DNA from 3 places in the Rhizobium cerradonense genome. Region 1 is predicted to be linked to each of the others. Evidence: predicted binding sites of a transcription regulator. Region 1 holds the regulator's gene; each other region holds the start of a gene.

Region 1 (6,669 bases):
GTCAGCGCCGCCGTCGCTTCTCGCACCAGGCGGAAGGCGGTGCGCAGCGTCGCGAAATAATCCGCACCGTCAGCCGTCAAGGTGAGGCCCCGCGCACGGCGGTCGAAAAGCCGCACACCGAGCGCGGTTTCGAGATCGCGTACCTGCAGGCTGACCGCACCGGGGGTCACATGCAGCTCCCTGGCTGCAATCGTCATGCTCAGATGCCGCGCCGAGGCTTCGAAGGCGCGCAGCGCCGAAAGGGAAGGCAATTGATCCATGACGATTGAGTTCAGCTAAACAATTTTGCGAAAAAGACTCGTTTGCAAGAGCCCTATAATCGCGAGATTATTCCATCAATATCGATGGTTGACAAGAAAGTGCATCCCCGCCGCCATCGAGCCAAACTAATAGACTGGAAAACAGGAGATATCGCCATGGCGCAGAAATCAATGGGCGCGGCGGAATGGGCCATGCTGTTCGGATTGTCGATCCTCTGGGGTGGCTCGTTTCTGTTCAACGGCATCCTGGTACACGAACTGCCGCTCTTCACCATCGTCGCTGCGCGCGTCGCCCTGGCGGCGATCGCCTTGCATGTCATCGTCCGGATGACCGGGCAGGTGATGCCGCACGACCGTCGGGCCTGGGCCGCCTTCTTCGGCATGGGCGTCCTCAACAATGCCATTCCCTTTCTGCTGATCGTCTGGGGCCAGACGCATATTGCCAGTGGCCTGGCCTCCATCCTCAATGCGACGACCCCGCTTTTCGCCGTCGTGGTGGCGCATTTTCTGACGACGGATGAGAAGATGACCGGCAATCGCCTGATCGGCGTTATCGTCGGTTTTGCCGGCGTGGCGCTGATGATCGGCCCGTCGGTGCTGAGCAGCCTCGGTTCGAACGTGCTGGCACAGCTCTCCGTGCTGGGCGCCGCCTTCTCCTATTCTCTCGCCGGCATTTTCGGCCGCCGCTTCCGCCGCATGGGGCTTGCTCCCATTATCCCCACCGCCGGGCAGGTGACGGCCTCCACGATCCTCCTGCTGCCGCTTGCCCTTCTCGTCGACCACCCCTGGACGCTCGGCATGCCTTCGGCGGAAACCTGGATGGCGCTGGCCGGCCTCGCGATCCTCTCGACCGCGATCGCCTATGTCCTGTTCTTCCGCATCCTGGCGACGGCAGGCGCCACCAACCTGATGCTGGTCACCTTCCTCATTCCCGTCAGCGCCATCCTGCTCGGTGCGCTGATCCTCGGCGAGCAATTGCAGCCGAAGCACTTTATCGGCATGGCGATGATCGCCGCCGGCCTTACGGCGATCGATGGACGGTTATTCGCTTTCACGAGGAAAAACGTGGCGGCGGAGTAGGAAAGACGATTACCGTCTCAGCACGCCAGATCCGCAACCACGGAATCGAGAATCAGCATGCCCGCCGGCGTGCAGCGCAGGCGGGAATTGCCGAGGCGTTCGATGAAGCCGTGCTCCAGCAAGAGCTGCTCGCGTTTCGCATCGGGCTCCCTGCCGGAGAGCTGCTGCCAGCGCACGAGGTCGATGCCTTCTTTCAGACGCAGGCCCATCAGCAGCAGCTCGTCGGCCTGTTCGTCGAAGCCGAGCATTTCCTGTTCGACCATGCCGTGGCCGTCGCGCTCGACCAGCTCCAGCCAGCTTTCCGGCTTCCGCTCGGTGGACGTTGCCAATTTCTTGGGGCCGTGGGACAGCCGGCCGTGGGCGCCGGGGCCGATGCCAGCATAGTCGCCATAACGCCAGTAGGTGAGATTGTGGCGGCTCTCCGCGCCGGGACGTGCGTGGTTGGAGACCTCATAGGCCGGCATGCCCTCGCGCTCGGTGATCTCCTGCGTCGCCTCGTAGAGCAGCGCCGATTGGTCGCCATCCGGCACGATCAATTTGCCCGCCTTGTGCAGCCCAAAAAAGGGCGTGCCTTCCTCGATGGTCAATTGATAGAGCGAGAGGTGATCGACGGCATAGGAGATCGCCTCCTTCAGCTCGCGCTCCCATTCCTCGACGGTCTGGTTCGGGCGGGCATAGATGAGGTCGAAGGACATGCGCGGGAAGATCTCGCGTGCCAGCTTGATCGCCTTCAACGCATCGGCGACGTCATGCAGTCGCCCTAAGAATTTCAGATCGCGATCGTTCAGCGCTTGCACGCCCATCGACACGCGGTTGACGCCGGCGGCGCGATAGCCGCGGAAACGCTCGGCTTCGACACTGGACGGATTGGCCTCCATGGTGATCTCGATCCCTGCAGGCATGTGCCAATATCTGGAAATGCCATCGAGAATCGTGGCAACCGTCTCCGGCTTCATCAGCGAAGGCGTGCCGCCGCCGAGGAAGACGCTGGTCACCGTCTTCGGGCCGCTGATCGCCCGCATCGACGCCATCTCCTTCAAGAAGGCGGCGGCGAAACGCTCCTGGTCGACCGGCTGGTGGCGGACATGGCTGTTGAAATCGCAATAGGGGCATTTAGCGGCGCAGAAGGGCCAATGCACATAAACGCCGAAACCGGGTTCGCCGGTATCGGGCAGCAACGGCGCCTCACGCGTCATATTTTGCGCTTCCAGGGTGTCCACGGGCTTGAGCTTACGCCTCCAGGCAGGTTTCAACAAAGATTTTGAAGGCACGGGCCCGATGCGAAAGGGCCTGGGGTTCACCTGGCTTCCAGCCATGCTTCTGTTCGGCGCTCATCTCGCCGAAGGTCACGTCGTAACCCTCGGGCTGGAACACCGGATCGTAGCCGAAGCCCTGCGTGCCGCGCGGCGGCCAGACGACACGGCCTTCGACTTCGCCGCGGAAGAGTTCGGTGTGCCCGTCCGGCCAGGCAAGGCACAGCACGCTAACGAAGCGCGCCGTACGGCTCTCCGGCGAAGCGGCACCGGCCTCTTCGAGCGCGCTCTCGACCTTCCGCATCGCCATGGCGAAATCGCGGGTACCATCCGGTGTTTCCGCCCAGTTGGCGGTATAGACGCCGGGATTGCCGTCAAGCGCATCGATGACCAGGCCGGAATCGTCCGATAGCGCCGGCAGACCGGAAGCTTGCGCCGAGGCCAGCGCCTTGATCGTCGCGTTTTCCTCGAAGGTCGTGCCCGTCTCGTCCGGCTCGATGAAATTGAGATCGGCGGCCGACTTGGCTGTAAAGCCGAACGGGCCGATCAAATCCTGGATTTCACGGATCTTGCCGGCATTGTGGCTGGCGACGACGATAGTCTTGGTATCGAGCTTGCGCATATCCTGTCCTGTCATAGCCCCCAGATGCGGGGTTCGGCGCATTCCAGGCTGTTGCCGGCCGGATCGCGGAAATAGATCGAGCGGCCGCCATTCGGCCAGTTAAAATCGGCTTCGATGGCGACGCCGGCAGCCTTCAGTTTCTGCGCCATCGCTTCGATATCGTTGCCGCTGACCCGGAAGCAGGCGTGGCCGTGGCCCTTCGTGCCATGCGGCGGCACCGGCAAGGAACTCGATTCCGGCGGCTTCACTGTCTCATGACTGTTGAAGATGAGCAGCACGCCCGGCCCGCAGCGATAAAAGACATGACGGTTGCCGCCGCGCGAAATCTTCTGCAGTCCGAGAACGCCGCCATAGAAGGCCTCGGCTGCATCGAGATCGTCCGCATAAAGAGCGGTTTCCAGAACGCCTTCCATCAACGGGTTCATCGGTTGACCGCCTCTTCGGTCAGGCTATCGCCTGCTTCTGCAGCTCCACCAGTTCGGCGATGCCGTTCTTGGCGAGATGCATCAGGGATGTGAATTCTTCTTCGCTGAAGGGCGTGCCTTCGGCCGTACCCTGGATCTCGACGATGCCGCCGGCGCCAGTCATGACGAAATTGGCATCGGTCTCGGCGGATGAATCCTCGAGGTAGTCGAGGTCGATCACCGGCTGGCCGGCAAAGATGCCGCAGGAAACCGCAGCGATATGATCCTTCAGGACACGGTCGGTCTTGATCATATTGCGGCTTTCCATCCACTTCAGGCAATCGTAGAGCGCGATCCAGGCACCGGTGATCGAGGCCGTGCGGGTGCCGCCATCGGCCTGGATGACGTCGCAGTCGATCGTGATCTGGCGCTCGCCAAGCGCCTGCAGGTCGACGATGGCGCGCAGCGACCGGCCGATCAGACGCTGGATCTCCTGCGTGCGGCCGCCCTGCTTGCCGGCAGCGGCTTCGCGCTTCATGCGTTCGCCCGTGGCGCGCGGCAGCATGCCGTATTCGGCCGTGATCCAGCCCTTGCCGCTGTTGCGCAGCCATGGCGGCGTCTTTTCTTCCAGGCTCGCCGTGCAGAGCACATGCGTGTCGCCGAATTTGACCAGGCACGAGCCTTCCGCATGCTTGGAAAAATTGCGCTCGAACGACACCTTGCGCATCTGGTCGGTTTTTCTGCCTGAAGGCCGCATTCTACTCTCCTGAACGTTATTGACCGCTTCTACGATCCACAGGCGGCTTTTGCAAAGGAAAAGCAGGCGCAAGGGCCTTGTTGTGATGGCCTTGACATTTTTCCCTTTTGCCATTGCTAACTGAATGATTATATTTTGACTAAGGCTCAACAGAACGGGTTTGACAGCGAAATGGGGTTCACGACATCGTCGGTTTCGGATGCCATTGCAGCGCTGGACGAACGCTCGAAGGAAATCTTCCGCCGTATCGTCGAAGGTTATCTTGAGAATGGCGAACCGCTCGGCTCGCGCAATCTTTCGCGCTTGCTGCCCATGTCCCTGTCGCCGGCCTCCGTGCGCAATGTCATGAGCGATCTGGAAGAGCTGGGGCTGATCTATTCGCCGCATATCAGCGCCGGTCGCCTGCCGACGCAGCTCGGCCTGCGCTTCTTCGTCGATGCCTTCATGCAGGTCGGCGATCTCTCCGCGGAAGACCGCGCTACCATCGAACGCCAAGTGCGCGGCAGCAATCGCGATCAGCCGATGGAATCGGTCATGACCGAGGCGAGCCGCATGCTTTCTGGTATTTCGCGCGGCGCCGGACTGGTGATCACCTCGAAGAGCGATCCGGTGCTGAAGCATGTCGAATTCATCCGCCTGGAGCCGACCAAGGCGCTCGCCGTGCTCGTCGGCGACCACGATCAGGTGGAGAACCGCATCATCGAATTGCCGGCCGGCGTTACGTCCTCGCAGCTCACGGAAGCGGCGAATTTCCTCAACGCCCACATGACCGGCCAGACTTTGCCGGAGCTGCGCCGTCAATTGCAGACGTTGAAGGAGAGTGTGCGCCAGGAACTCGATATTCTGTCGCACGAGCTCGTCGAACGCGGGATCGCCGTCTGGTCCGGCGACGGGGATGACGGCAAGCCGACGCAGCTCATCGTGCGCGGCCGCGCCAATCTCTTGGCCGAAGTGGGCGGGGCTGAAGATCTGGACCGGCTACGCCTGCTGTTCGACGATCTCGAAAAGAAGGACAGCCTGATCGAGATTCTGAATCTTGCCGAAAGCGGGCCGGGCGTGCGCATCTTCATCGGCTCGGAAAACAAGCTCTTCTCGCTCTCCGGCTCCTCGCTGATCGTCGCGCCCTATCGCGATGACGACGACCGCATCGTCGGCGCCGTCGGCGTCATCGGCCCGACACGGCTGAACTATGCCCGCATCGTGCCGATGGTGGACTATACCGCCCAATTGATTTCCAGGCTGTCGCGGCCAGGAATTTGACGAAAGCCTCTGGAGAGCGGGCGCCCATTCGAACGCGCAAAGAGCGTTTAATCGGGTAGCAGGGTTCCCGATCCGCCCATCTCCGCCGGCATGTCCTTCTGCTTCGGCAGGCCGTCCCTCAGGTGCAGCACGGTGTTTTCATAATTGACATGAAGCATCGGCTGAAAATCGAGGGTTGGAATGATGGCGGCGTAGACATCGGTCACGCCCCATAAAGGATGTTCGGTCAACAGATGCCCGCCGCAAATCTTGCACCATTTGCGCACGCTCTTTTCGCTTCGCTGGTAGCTGCCGATGTGGTCGGCGCCCTTGGTGACATGCACGGCTTCCGGCGGCCAGAGCGAAAAGGCGTTGACCGGCCCCGCCGACCACTCCCGGCAGGAGTCGCAATGGCAATAACCCATTGCCGCCGGCTCACCACTGACCGTGATTTCCACTGCGCCGCAGAAACATTTACCCGAATGGGACTTGCTGCTGGACATGGACGATACCTCATGTCGTGTTGAAACGGCCCAGACTATACCGGGAAAGGGTCTTCGATAGTAGAAGCCCCAACGGGGGAGGCTCTCTCACCCGATTGGTATCCGGGCAAATATGACCGGATTGCCGGGAAATGCCTGTTCTTCACGACAAAGCCTTGATTTTTTCCGGCCAAACCTCGATATCGGGCACATCAAAAAGACAAAGCAATTCGGAGACCGTCATGACCGACGAAACAACGAAAACCGGACCTGACGCCACGGCGACTGATAATCCCGCGGGCTTTGCGCAGGAGGCTGCGGAAGCCGCGGATGCGGCCCAGCCTTCGCAGCCGGATCCGGTCGAGCTGCTTAGGGCCGAAAATAGCGATCTGCGCGACCGCTATCTGCGCCTTGCCGCCGAGATGGACAATTTGCGCCGTCGCACCGAGCGTGACGTCAAGGACGCCAAGTCCTATTCCGTCGCCAGCTTCGCCCGCGACATGCTTGCCGTGTCGGATAATCTGCGCCGCACGCTGGAAGCCATTCCGGCGGAAGCCCTCGCCGAAGCCGAT
Region 2 (6,669 bases), on a different contig from region 1:
CCTCATGCAGGATCTTTCCGGGCTCGGCATCCGAGGCGGGATCGACCTCCGTCGCCTGGTTGGCCGCCAGATGCCCGAGCACGCCGCGGGCGATCTGCGGGTCGAGCCAGAGCGTCTGAAGTGCGGTAATCAGCGCGTCGCGGCCGAAAACGGTGCTGAACCAGGGTATACCGGCATAGGGACATGGCCCTTCCGGCTTGTCGGTCATCAGCATGTAGAGATCGGAGACGTTCCGCCGCGCGACCTCGTTGAAGATCTCGTTGGACGTCACGATCGACGCCGCGCGCGAGGATGAGGCTCTCAACGCCCGGCGGGCATCTCGCAGGGCAAAGAAAAAAGAGCGATAGCCTGGGCGCTGGGTTGCCGTCTGGTCGCAACCGATCTCGATGAAGAGCGACCGGGTTTCGTGTGGCGCCAGGTCGAGATCATAGACGACATGATCGCTGCTAAGTTCATCCGGCTGCGGATCGAAGGACAGCCGCGTCGATCGTTTGCGGTTGTCCAAGCCTATATAGGAGAGCAGGATCGCATCCTGCTCCACGATGGCTGGAAGATGCCGTCCCCTCCTGGCTCTCACCGTTCCCCGCACCTCGAACAGATCGGCAAAATCAGCCCCAAATCCGATCTCGATGCGGACATGCTGCGGTCGATCGTCATAGTTCCTGACCGTCAGCCGCTCGTAGCAGCATGCATTCCAGAGGAAGCGGGTCCTGCGCAGATGGATCAGGTCGTGGCCAAGGGTGAGCTTGCCCTTGTCGTCGAAGTGATCGGGATTGGTCAGGTCGCACCTCAGGGTGGCGTTGTCGTCGCGCAATGTGGACGACAGCAGCAGTGGCCGCTTGCTGTTGATCGTCAGGTAGAAATGGGAGAGATAGCGCGTATCCCGGTGAAAGAGGCCTTCCGGGCTACCCGGCCCAGAAAGTGCATCACCATTGTGGTCGAAGACGGCGAAGGTATCGCCGTGCTTCAGGGTGCACGGCCGCCGCTCCTGCAACGAGGCGGCCGCCGGGATGAAGAATTGTGCCACCGGCGCGGCTGACCCTACCGATCCACCGGATGGCTTGCTGCCTACGGAAACGACCGACATGCTTTGTCTCCTATGCCACGACCTGCAGATCCAGATCTTGGCCGCTGGCGCGGCGAAGCGGCGCCGCCTTCGTGCAAACGCCAGGCAAGCTGCGATAGATATCGAGATAGTCCCGCGCCATCCGCTCTGCGCTGAAACGCTTCTCGAAGGCCGCACGAACTTTCCATCGATCCATCCTGAGCGCCCATTCGACGTTCTCGACCGCTTCCGTCACGCTGTCGACGAGAATGCCCGAGGCACCATTGTCGATGACCTCCGGCACGGAGCCGCATCCGAACGCGATCACCGGTGTACCACACGCCATCGCTTCGATCATGACCAGCCCGAAGGGCTCAGGCCAGTCGATCGGGAACAGCAGCGCGCGGGCGTTGCCGAGGAAGTCGGCTTTCTGGTGCTCGTTGATCTCGCCGATGAATTCGACATTCGGATGGCTCCTGACCATCGGTTCGATCACTGTTTCCCAATAGGCCTTGTCGGCATCATCGATTTTGGCTGCGATCTTCAGGGGCATGCCGACCTTTGCGGCGATCTGGATGGCCCGGTCCGGCCGCTTCTCCGGCGATATCCGTCCGAGGAAGGCAAGATAATCGCCTTTGGGTTTTTCGATGAAAGGCAACAGGTCGACCGGCAGGCCATGGTAAACCGTTCCGGCCCAGTTGACCGGCGGCATCGGGCGGCGCTGATCGTTGGAGATCGAAACCAGCGGAATATCGGGAAAAGCCTTGTAGAAGGGCTTGAGGTCCGGCAGGTCGAGGCGCCCATGCAACGTCGTGACCGTGCGGTCTGCGAAATCCCGAATCAGCGGAAAATGCAGGAGATCAATATGGAAATGCAGCACGTCGAATTTGTGCGCCCGCCGGCGGATCTCCTCCAGCATCACGACCTGATGCGGCAGGTGATCCCTGACAGCCGGGTTGAGCCTGAGTGCGACATCCGAGCATGCTACCAGGGTGGCCTCGGTAGTGGAGTCACCGCTAGCGAAAAGCGTGACGTCGTGTCCCTGGCGGACAAGTTCTTCAGTGAGATAGGAAACAATGCGCTCGGTTCCTCCATACAGCTTGGGCGGAACGCTTTCGGCGAGCGGTGCGATCTGAGCGATCTTCATCGGCAAAACCTCCTCAAATGAGCAAAGAGTCGTCGGCAAAAATCAGGGTCGCGTCCTCGAAGAGACGCGCGTCAAGTCAGATGGAATGTCTAGATCTCGAATGGCTGTCTGCGACGTTCTCCTTTCCGGTAGCTGCACAAACCGAGACCGCCAAACCGGCGCACTTGCGGTCGCCGTCTGCGGGTCCCGTGGACATTGAAGGAGCTGGGCGAGCCTTGCTCTCCGGATTGTTGATCGTCTTTATCCAAGGTCTTCAGCGCTTTGATGATTTCGTCATAGGAGACGGCCTCATCGGTACCCGGATACAGCCTAAGGGCTGGAACGGACTCGATGGCGAAGATGTCGGAAGCCCACGAGGCGAGAATAGCTCGTTTCTCTTCCTTGCCGATGCCGTCGGCGGCAAGCACGTCACGCGGGTGATCGAAATGTTTAGCCGGATGAAGCAGATGCCCGGCGCTGATCGTGGCGGTGGCTTCCTCCGGTATCGAATTGATGTTTTCCTTTCTCATAGCTTTGCTCCATTGATCTTGACCGATGGAACCCGAATGGTTGGACGGCGCGAAGAGAAGGCCCCGCCGGCAGAGGGCGCGGGCCTTCCCGACCGCTCTAGAAGTCCATGCCAGCGCCAGCCGGCAGTGCCGGTGCCGCGTCCTTCTTCGGCTTTTCGGCAATCATCGCTTCAGTCGTCACCAGCAGGCCCGCAACAGACGCGGCATCCTGAAGCGCCGTGCGCACCACCTTGGCCGGGTCGATGACGCCCTGGGCATAGAGATCACCATATTCGCCGGTCTGCGCGTTCCAGCCATAGGAGAAATCGGCCTTTTCCCGCAACTTACCGACGACGACCGACCCCTCGGCGCCCGAATTCTCGGCGATCTGACGAACCGGTGCTTCGATCGCCCGGCGAACGATGTCGACGCCGACGCGCTGGTCGTCGTTTTCGGTCTTCAGCCCGCCGAGCGCGTTGACGGCGCGCAGCAGCGCCACGCCACCACCCGGCAGGATACCTTCCTCGACCGCGGCCCGCGTCGCATGCAGTGCATCGTCGACGCGATCCTTCTTTTCCTTGACTTCGACTTCTGTCGAGCCACCGACGCGGATGACGGCAACGCCGCCAGCGAGCTTGGCAAGGCGTTCCTGCAGTTTTTCGCGGTCGTAATCGGAGGTGGTTTCTTCGATCTGGGCGCGGATCTGGGCAACACGCGCGTCGATCTCAGATTTCGAGCCGACGCCGTCGATAATCGTCGTGTTTTCCTTCTCGATGGTAACCCTCTTGGCCCGGCCGAGCATGTTCAACGTCACATTCTCGAGCTTGATGCCGAGGTCTTCGGAGATGACAGTGCCGCCCGCCAGGATGGCTATATCTTCGAGCATCGCCTTGCGGCGATCGCCGAAGCCCGGAGCCTTGACGGCAGCGATCTTCAGGCCACCGCGCAGCTTGTTGACGACGAGCGTAGCAAGGGCTTCACCTTCGACGTCTTCAGCGATGATAAGGAGCGGCTTCCCCGACTGTACTACGGCTTCAAGGATGGGCAGCATGGCCTGCAGATTCGACAGCTTCTTTTCATGTATGAGGATATAGGGATCCTCGAACTCGACCCGCATCTTTTCGGCATTGGTGACAAAATAGGGGCTGAGATAGCCGCGGTCGAACTGCATGCCTTCGACGACTTCGAGTTCGGTTTCGGCGGTTTTGGCTTCCTCGACCGTGATCACGCCGTCGTTTCCGACTTTCTCCATCGCCTCGGCCAGATATCGGCCGACTTCGGCATCGCCATTGGCGGAAATCGTACCAACCTGGGCAATCTCGGAATTATTGGAAATCTTGCGGGCATTGGTCTTCAGCTCCTTGACGACGGCTTCGACCGCGACATCGATGCCGCGCTTCAGATCCATCGGGTTCATGCCAGACGCGACAGCCTTGGCGCCTTCCTTGACGATCGCCTGGGCGAGCACGGTTGCTGTCGTGGTGCCGTCGCCAGCGATGTCGTTGGTCTTCGAAGCAACTTCGCGCAGCATCTGTGCGCCCATGTTTTCGAACTTGTCTTCGAGCTCGATTTCCTTGGCGACGGTGACGCCGTCCTTGGTGATGCGCGGTGCGCCGAAGGACTTGTCAATCACGACGTTACGACCCTTCGGGCCGAGCGTAACCTTCACGGCATTAGCGAGCACGTCGACCCCACGCAGCATGCGTTCACGTGCATCGGTGTGGAACTTGACTTCTTTCGCAGCCATTTCTTCAACTCCTCAATAGGCAGCTATCTGACTGGTGATTTCGGGTAGATGGCTCAAGCGGCAGTCTTCTGCTCGGCCTGGGTTTCGATGATGCCCATGACATCGCTTTCCTTCATGATCAGCAGATCTTCGCCATTGATCTTGATCTCGGTGCCGGACCATTTTCCAAACAGGATACGGTCGCCGGCCTTGACATCGAGCGCCTGGATCTGGCCGGCATCATTGCGCGCGCCGGGACCAACTGCGATAACCTCGCCCTCCTGCGGCTTTTCCTTGGCGGTGTCCGGAATGATGATACCGCCCTTGGTCTTTTCTTCCGATTCGACCCGGCGGACGAGAATGCGATCGTGAAGTGGTCGGAACGACATGTTTTCCTCCGATGGACAAACAATAGTGACGTTGTTCCCCTGGCCGGACCGGATGACCAGTCCGGGCGGGTGCAAAACCTCTTGTCGAGCGTTTGCGCAAAATGATCTGGTTTTGCGATTTTTCGAATTCAAGAGGCGAAGCGAAAAAATTAGCACTCATGTTCGTGCGCTGCTAACGCACTGGAAAGGAACAACAAACTGAGGGGCGGCGTTAAAAATTCCGTTGATGGCCACAAAATTTTGCGCCACCTTCGCAGTGTCATGAAACAGAGATGAAGTATGCAATTCTCATCGGATCTGGAACGTCAGCTCAATGGCTATGGGCTGACAACCGCGCACATTCTCTACCGAATTCCCGATTTCGAATCCGGCTCCAGACCTACTCTGGCAGGACTACTGTCTGGCTCCCGATTTTCCTGAGATGCACAAGTTCCTGGAGTTCTGGCAGGCGAGCCTGGATGGCCCGCTGCATTGCGTCCGCTATACCCATCAGCGCCTGATCGGACCCAATGAATGGCGCCGTGTCGAAGGCGAGTTCAAGCTTCACTGATCTTGAAACCGAAATTTTCCCTTCCTAGCTGTTTCGCAGCTGAGGCTCGATGAGCTCGGTCAGTATCGCACGTCTGTTCAGAGTGAGACCAAAATGGAAGAGAAGATCAAAATCATCAAGAACTTGAGCATCGAGGAACGCGAAGAGGTCTTTGTCGACATCGCGCGCGTCCTGGAGGGGACCGCACACGAGGCCTATGTCGAAGGCAACCGGCACTTTGCCGCGCTGTCGGCGAACATGGCTCAGGCAATCCGCATCAATGCCGATGAACTGGCGCGCGACGATGTTGAAAACGCCGAGCGGGTGTTGCTACAGGCCACGTCCATGATCTCGCAGTTCAATGCCGTTCATCCCTACCGGATGGTCAGTAAGGCCGTGCACTGACGATCACGGTGCCTTCCCTTCCTCGCGTGATCGTCGCACTATGACGATTGCGCTTTGGAAAGCCCGACCAGCGTGGCATGCAGGCCTCGCTTCGCCGCTGTATCCCTAATGACAGCGAGGACCAGATCCGGTGATCGGGGGATGACCAGGCGATTGACGACGTGAGCGATAATCTCCTTCCGGGAATGACCGCACATGACAGTCGAAGTTTTTTCTGCTGGCGCTCTTGAATCCGAAAATCGCAAAAACCAAATCGATTGCTGCCAGCCGCTGAGACAGGGCTGGCCGTGCTGGGAGCGGCGCTTTCGGCGCTCCCATACCCATGTTGCTTCAAGGAGGATATGGCTATGGCAACATCTTACGATTATGCACCCCTCTATCGTTCGAGCGTCGGCTTCGACCGGGTTTTTAATGTTTTGGAAAACGCCCAGCGCGCCCGTTCAGTCAGCGACTGGCCGCCCTACGACATCGTCAAGACCGACGATGACAGCTATCGGATTTCGATCGCTGTGGCCGGTTTCGAACAGAACGATCTCGACATCACCTTCCAGTCCAATCTTCTCACCGTCACCGGCAAGAAGCAGGAGATGGCGGCCGAAGGCTACCTTCATCGGGGCATCGCCGGCCGGCCGTTCGAGCACCGGTTCGAGCTCGCCGACCATGTCAGGGTGAACGGCGCCAATCTGAAGAACGGTCTTCTATCGATCGATCTGGTTCGGGAGGTCCCCGAAGCGCTGAAGCCGCGGAAGATAGACATCCAGACCAACCCGGCTCGGACCCAACCGGCTTCCCCGGCGCAGATCGAAGCGCAGAAGGCTGCTTAATCAGAACTGAGGAGTAAAGGGTGCCGTCGTGACGGCACCGCGTCGACATTCCGGGTTGGGAAGGAGAGCGTCATGAAACCCGACATGTTCAAGCAACCAGTGTCCATCCTCGTCGG
Region 3 (6,669 bases), on a different contig from region 1:
CCTTTTGCGTTTAGGATCTACTGCCGGCTCGCCAACTGGCTGCCCGGCTCGAGCTTGAAACGCGGAAACAGGAAGACGCCCACCATGCTGCCGGCGTGTTTTCCTTCCGTGCCGATGGATTCGCCGACGCAGAAGATCGGTTGGCGGTGGCCCCCGACGCCGAGTGCGGTGGTGGAGTAGCAGAAGCTGGACGAGGCGGTTGCTGCCTGCTCGAACAGGTCGAGGATGCGGGCACGGTCATGGGCGTCGTAGCAATGCATCAGGCTCAACAGGCCGCATTCGGACGAAGTCAACCCGTGCAGCATCGTGCCCCATTGACCGAGCTTGATGATGCCGCTCGATAAATCACCGGTCCATCCCTCGGAGACACAGAACTGCGCCAGAAGATCAGGGTCATGTCCACTGAACTCCAATGACCCCGGAGCGAAAGGTGCAGCAAGATTGGCTTTGGCGATCTTGAACAAGATATTCCCCAGCTTGAGGCGCGGGTTCCCCTGCGCGCGCTTCAATCGAATTCCATGCCTTATTGATCAGAGCGTGGCTCCGTATATTGCACAGCTATGGATCGCGAAGGCATCCTCGCTGAACCCATCCCCCCGGGCGTGCTTCCGGATCGTCAATTGAATGCTTCAAGTCACTTCAAGTAATGATTCTACCTGAACTATCTATCCAAAAGGTTATGACGGTGCTTGCCCGCGGATAAGGTGGGCCGAAATCAAGTAAAATTTGTGTGCTCTGCAACAGTCCCCCCGAACGTCATTGCGCTGCGATTTATAGGAGCTTTTATAAAAACGGCAATGGGGCAATTTGCGTAAATTTGCGCAGTTACAAAATCTGTCGAACCTTGCGCGGCGGCAGGTTCATCATAAATGAAAAGGGCGACCCGAGGGCCGCCCTTCGTCAATTCCGGATGCCGGAACGAACAGTCGCAATAAGGCTGACGCCCTATCACATCATGTCCATGCCGCCACTTCAGGCCGCTTGGCGGCCTGAAGCATCAAAGATGCATGGGCGAAGCTTTATGGACATTCCTGTGATCGGGCTGACGCCCTATCACATCATGTCCATGCCGCCCATGCCGCCCATGCCGCCTGGCATGCCAGCCGGAGCGTCCTTCTTCGGCAGCTCGGCGATCATGGCTTCGGTGGTGATCAGCAGCGAAGCAACCGAAGCTGCGTCCTGCAGAGCCGTGCGAACGACCTTGACCGGGTCGACGATGCCCATGGAGATCATGTCGCCATAGACGCCCGTCTGAGCGTTGTAGCCCCAGTTGTCTTCGTTCTTGTCGAGGATCTTGCCGACAACGATGGAGGCTTCATCACCAGCGTTTTCAGCGATCTGGCGGCAAGGAGCCTGCAGAGCACGGCGGATGATGTTGATGCCGGCTTCCTGGTCGTCGTTTTCACCCTTTGCGGTGATCTTGACGGAGGAGCGCAGCAGAGCCGTGCCGCCGCCCGGTACGATGCCTTCCTGAACAGCAGCGCGCGTCGCGTTCAGAGCGTCGTCGATGCGGTCCTTCTTTTCCTTGACTTCGACTTCCGTCGAGCCGCCGACGCGGATGACGGCAACGCCGCCAGCGAGCTTGGCAAGACGTTCCTGCAGCTTTTCGCGGTCGTAGTCGGAGGTGGTTTCTTCGATCTGGGCCTTGATCTGGGCAACGCGGCCTTCGATGTCGGACTTAGCGCCCGAACCGTCGACGATCGTGGTGTTTTCCTTGGAGATCGAAACCTTCTTGGCGCGGCCGAGCATGTCGAGGGTGACAGATTCGAGCTTGATGCCGAGGTCTTCGGAGATGACAGTGCCGCCCGTCAGGATGGCGATGTCTTCCAGCATGGCCTTGCGGCGATCGCCGAAGCCCGGAGCCTTGACGGCAGCGATCTTCAGACCACCGCGCAGCTTGTTGACGACGAGCGTAGCAAGAGCTTCGCCTTCGACGTCTTCAGCGATGATGAGGAGCGGCTTGCCGGTCTGCACGACAGCTTCGAGAACCGGAAGCATGGCCTGCAGGTTCGAGAGCTTCTTCTCGTGCAGGAGGATGAACGCGTCTTCGAGGTCGGCGATCATCTTTTCCGGGTTGGTCACGAAGTAGGGGCTGAGGTAGCCGCGGTCGAACTGCATGCCTTCGACGACTTCGAGTTCGGTTTCGGCGGTCTTGGCTTCTTCAACCGTGATGACGCCTTCGTTGCCGACCTTCTGCATGGCTTCAGCAATATCGAGACCGATCTGCTTTTCGCCGTTTGCGGAGATCGTGCCGACCTGTGCGACTTCTTCCGAGGTGTTGATCTTCTTGGCCTTGGCCTGGAGATCCTTGACGACTTCGGCAACGGCGAGGTCGATGCCGCGCTTCAGGTCCATCGGGTTCATGCCGGCTGCAACGGCCTTGGCGCCTTCGCGAACGATGGCCTGGGCAAGAACGGTTGCGGTCGTCGTGCCGTCGCCGGCGATGTCGTTGGTCTTCGAAGCAACTTCGCGGACCATCTGTGCGCCCATGTTTTCGAACTTGTCTTCGAGTTCGATTTCCTTGGCGACGGTGACGCCGTCCTTGGTGATGCGCGGAGCGCCGAAGGACTTGTCGATAACGACGTTACGACCCTTCGGGCCGAGCGTGACCTTCACTGCGTCAGCGAGGATGTCGACGCCACGAAGCATCTTTTCGCGGGCGCTGCGGCCGAATTTTACTTCTTTAGCTGCCATGTTTGAAACTCCTGAATTCGCGTTGTCCGGGTTTATGGCCCGTCAGCTTTATCGGAAAAGGGGAAATCGGCTGGATTAGCCGATGATGCCCATGATGTCGGCTTCCTTCATGATCAGAAGGTCTTCGCCGTTGAGCTTGACTTCGGTGCCGGACCACTTGCCGAACAGAACGCGATCGCCAACCTTGACGTCGAGTGCTACGACCTTGCCGGATTCATCACGGGCGCCAGAACCGACGGCGACGATTTCGCCTTCCTGCGGCTTTTCCTTGGCGGTGTCCGGAATGATGATGCCACCCTTGGTCTTTTCTTCCGACTCGACGCGACGAACGACGACACGGTCATGAAGGGGGCGGAAATTGGTGCTTGCCATTGTCTAATCCCTCGATCAAATGACATTCACGGATCAGCGGGGGATCCGTATGGGGCTTTGTTAGCACTCTGCCTCGGCGAGTGCTAACGGACGGTGATTTAGGATTGGGCGCTAAACGAGTCAAGAATGTGTCCGTGAATTTTTTCGGACAGCTCTTCGTTGACTTGCCGCAGCTTTTGCCGGAAAATCTTCAATATGGGGTTTGCGAATACCCCACGAGGCGTCATGCCGGAGTTTCGCGTCCATCTCTTTTGGAAGGGACGTAACATGACTTCGTTCAACGCCATCACTCCCGAAAAGCTTCTTCGTCTGCTGGGTACGCCGAAAGCGCCCGCAATACTCGATGTTCGAGACGCCGATGATTTTGAGGCCGATCCTTATCTGCTGCCGGCCTCGCGACGTCGGGATCATGAGAACGTTCAGGCTTGGGCCGCCGAATTTCGCGGCCGCAATGTCGTCTGCCTCTGTCAACATGGCGGCAAGCTCAGCGAAGGTGTCGCCGCCTGGCTGCGGCTGGCCGGTACTGCGGCGGAAATCCTCGATGGTGGCCTCGATGCCTGGCGGGCGGCGGGATTGCCGCTGATCCCGGTTTCGATTCTGCCTGGGGCCAATGCGTCGGGTGCGACCGTGTGGGTGACCCGCGCCCGGCCGAAGATCGATCGCATCGCCTGCCCCTGGCTGATCCGCCGCTTCGTCGATCCCGATGCGTCGTTTCTCTTTGTCACGCCTCAGGAAGTCGACGGCGTCGCCCAACGTTTCGGCGCGACGCCCTTCGACGTGGAAGGGGTATTTTGGAGCCATCGCGACGAGGATTGCACTTTCGATACGATGGTCAAGGAATTCCGGCTCGAACTCCCGGCGCTTCATCATCTTTCCCGCATCGTCAGGGGCGCCGATACCAACAGGCTCGACCTCGAACCGCAGGCGGCCGGCTTGCTTGCCGTCTCGCTCGGATTGTCGCGCATGTGTGCTGACGATATTGAACAGTTGGATGCAGGGATGTTGTGTTATGACGCGCTTTATCGCTGGGCGCGCGACGCGACGCAGGAAAAGCATGACTGGGTATCGCATGGAGCTAAAAAATCGTGAGTGAAACCGTTTTGGTTGACGATCTCGCCGCGACCCCATCCCTCAGTGAGGCCACGCGTGTATGGGCGCGCGTTGGCGTATTAAGCTTCGGAGGCCCGGCCGGGCAAATCGCGTTGATGCATCGCATCCTCGTCGATGAGAAGCGTTGGATCGATGAAGAGCGCTTTCTGCATGCACTGAGCTATTGCATGCTGCTGCCGGGACCGGAGGCGCAGCAGCTCGCCACCTATATCGGCTGGCTGCTGCATGGCATCCGTGGCGGCCTGATCGCGGGGCTTCTGTTCATCGTGCCGGGCTTCGCCGTTATCCTGGCGCTATCGGCCTTCTACGCCCTGTTTCACGATACCACCCTGCTTGCGACCGTCTTTTTTGGCATTAAGGCCGGTGTGCTGGCGATCGTGCTGCAGGCGCTGATCCGGCTGAGCGGCCGGGCGCTGAGAACCCGCTTTCATATTGCCGTTGCGATCGCAAGCTTCACTCTGCTTTTCGTCTTCGATCTGCCATTTCCGCTGGTGGTGCTTTTGGCCGGCCTCTCGGGTTATGGTCGGGTTCTCTATCGCGCTTATCATGATGATCACTGGCGGCCGCGACTGCCTCGGCTTGCCATTACCAATATCGGCATCGGAGCGCTGCGAAGTGGCCGCCTGCGGACCGCTGCGGTCACGCTCTTATGCTGGCTGGCGATCTGGCAGGCGCCGCTGTTGCTGATCCATGTCATAAATGGACCCAAGGATATTGTCGCCGAAACGCTAAGTGGCGGCACAAATGTCTTCGGCGCCATCTTCTCCTTCTTCTCCCGCATGGCAGTGGTTACCTTTGGCGGCGCCTATGCCGTGCTTGCCTATGTCGCGCAGACCGCTGTCCAGCATTACGCCTGGCTGCGGCCGGGCGAGATGCTGGATGGTCTGGCGCTGGCGGAGACGACGCCAGGACCGCTAGTATTGGTCCTCTGTTTCGTCGGCTTCATGGCCGGCTTCCGCAATCCCTTCGGCTTGGATCCTTTGACGGCAGGGTTCCTCGGCGCCAGCCTCGCGGCGTGGGCGACGTTCGCACCGAGCTTTCTTTTCATTTTCGCCGGCGCCCCTTTCATCGAGCGTCTGCGCGGTCACGCCGGTCTGTCGGCGGCTCTTGCCGCGATAACGGCTGCGATCGTCGGCGTCATGGCCAATCTGTCGGTTTGGTTTGGCCTGCATGTGCTCTTCGCCGATACCGGGCGGCTCGTTCTTTTGAGCCACCGCGTCAAGATTCAGGGTGGGGACTATGCCAACGTTCCGATCGCCGGCATTGCCTGGCCGGTCTGGACTACGCTTGATGTTTCCGCGCTGCTGCTTTTCATTCTCGCCACTGTGCTCGTCTTCCGTCATCGGGCAGGGGTGGCAACCGTACTCGGTATATCTGCCTTGGCCGGTTGCCTGCTGCGCTTCGCCGGATGAATCGGAAGCGGTCTATGTGCGGTGCAAAAACCTGCACTCCGCTCTTGTAATTTGCCGGCCGGTTTGCAATGTCAGCCCGTGATTTCTTTGACCACGAGGACTGCATGGGCAAGCGTATCGAAAGCTTCCGCGAGATCGGCAAACTTTATGATGTCGCGCTCTGTGATGTCTGGGGCGTGCTGCACAACGGCGTGTCGGTATATGAGGACGCGCCGGTTGCGCTGGAAGCTGCGCGCGGCGACGGGCTGACCGTCGTCCTCATCACCAATTCTCCCCGCGTGGCGCCGAAAGTGGTCGAGCAATTGCGCCAGATCGGCGTTCCCGACAGCGCCTATGACCGCATCGTTACTTCCGGCGACGTGACCCGCCGCCTGATTGCCGAGGGCCCGAAGAAAGTATTTTTGCTCGGTCCTGAGCGCGATATCGCTATCATCGAGGGGCTGGACGTTGTGCGCGTCGAGGCCGATGAGGCTGAGAGCATCGTCTGTACCGGCTTCTTCGATGACGAAACCGAGACCCCCGACGATTATACCGACATGCTGAAGGCCTGGTCGGCCCGTAATGTGCCGCTGATCTGCGCCAATCCCGATCTCGTCGTCGAGCGCGGGCACCGCATGATCCCCTGCGCCGGTGCCATGGCCGCTTATTACGATCGGCTCGGTGGCGAGACGCGGATTGCCGGCAAGCCGCATCAGCCGATCTACGATGCCTCGATCGCAGCCGCCCGCGAAGCGCGCGGCGAATTCCCGATGTCGCGCGTTGTCGCCATCGGTGACGGCATGCCGACCGATGTGCGCGGCGCGCTCGATTACGGACTCGATCTTCTTTATATAAGCCATGGTATCCATGCCCGCGAATATGTCGTCGACGGCCACACCGACGAGGCAGCGCTTGGCGCCTTCCTGGCGCGCGAACAGGCGTCGCCGAAGTGGTGGATGCCGCGCCTTGTCTGAGGAGAGTGGTAGCCGATGACCGTCTTCCATCGCAATGAGACCCGCGAACCGCTGCCGGACAATCTGAAAGGCGGCGTCATTGCCATCGGTAATTTCGACGGCGTGCATCGCGGCCATCAATCCGTGCT

The links. Region 1 encodes HrcA, which represses chaperone genes, less so after heat shock. Its sites were predicted from a motif close to GTTAGCACTCNCNNNNNGNGAGTGCTAAC; they were not measured.
Region 2: groES (co-chaperone GroES) is a predicted target of HrcA. The motif match lies at 4,944-4,972, and genes of this name have one in related genera.
Region 3: groES (co-chaperone GroES) is a predicted target of HrcA. The motif match lies at 3,126-3,154, and genes of this name have one in related genera.

Annotation. Positions count from the first base shown of each region.
Region 1 covers NZ_JAQJCK010000007.1:246,438-253,106, reverse strand. Annotated here, with positions in the region: gene gcvA (transcriptional regulator GcvA) at 1-260, opposite strand, end outside; gene PH547_RS17965 (DMT family transporter) at 417-1,340, shown strand; gene hemW (radical SAM family heme chaperone HemW) at 1,358-2,536, opposite strand; gene rdgB (RdgB/HAM1 family non-canonical purine NTP pyrophosphatase) at 2,571-3,215, opposite strand; gene PH547_RS17950 (VOC family protein) at 3,227-3,640, opposite strand; gene rph (ribonuclease PH) at 3,660-4,376, opposite strand; gene hrcA (heat-inducible transcriptional repressor HrcA) at 4,548-5,636, shown strand; gene PH547_RS17935 (GFA family protein) at 5,684-6,118, opposite strand; gene grpE (nucleotide exchange factor GrpE) at 6,340-6,669, shown strand, end outside.
Region 2 covers NZ_JAQJCK010000022.1:48,580-55,248, reverse strand. Annotated here, with positions in the region: gene PH547_RS29505 (amylo-alpha-1,6-glucosidase) at 1-1,087, opposite strand, end outside; gene PH547_RS29500 (glycosyltransferase family 4 protein) at 1,098-2,192, opposite strand; gene PH547_RS29495 (hypothetical protein) at 2,282-2,701, opposite strand; gene groL (chaperonin GroEL) at 2,799-4,427, opposite strand; gene groES (co-chaperone GroES) at 4,481-4,795, opposite strand; partial or broken gene PH547_RS29480 (usg protein) at 5,075-5,345, shown strand; gene PH547_RS29475 (hypothetical protein) at 5,439-5,729, shown strand; gene PH547_RS29470 (Hsp20 family protein) at 6,077-6,553, shown strand; gene PH547_RS29465 (DUF982 domain-containing protein) at 6,626-6,669, shown strand, end outside.
Region 3 covers NZ_JAQJCK010000013.1:57,277-63,945, reverse strand. Annotated here, with positions in the region: gene PH547_RS24385 (hypothetical protein) at 18-464, opposite strand; gene groL (chaperonin GroEL) at 1,054-2,694, opposite strand; gene groES (co-chaperone GroES) at 2,770-3,066, opposite strand; gene PH547_RS24370 (chromate resistance protein ChrB domain-containing protein) at 3,334-4,155, shown strand; gene chrA (chromate efflux transporter) at 4,152-5,588, shown strand; gene PH547_RS24360 (TIGR01459 family HAD-type hydrolase) at 5,693-6,541, shown strand; gene PH547_RS24355 (bifunctional riboflavin kinase/FAD synthetase) at 6,557-6,669, shown strand, end outside.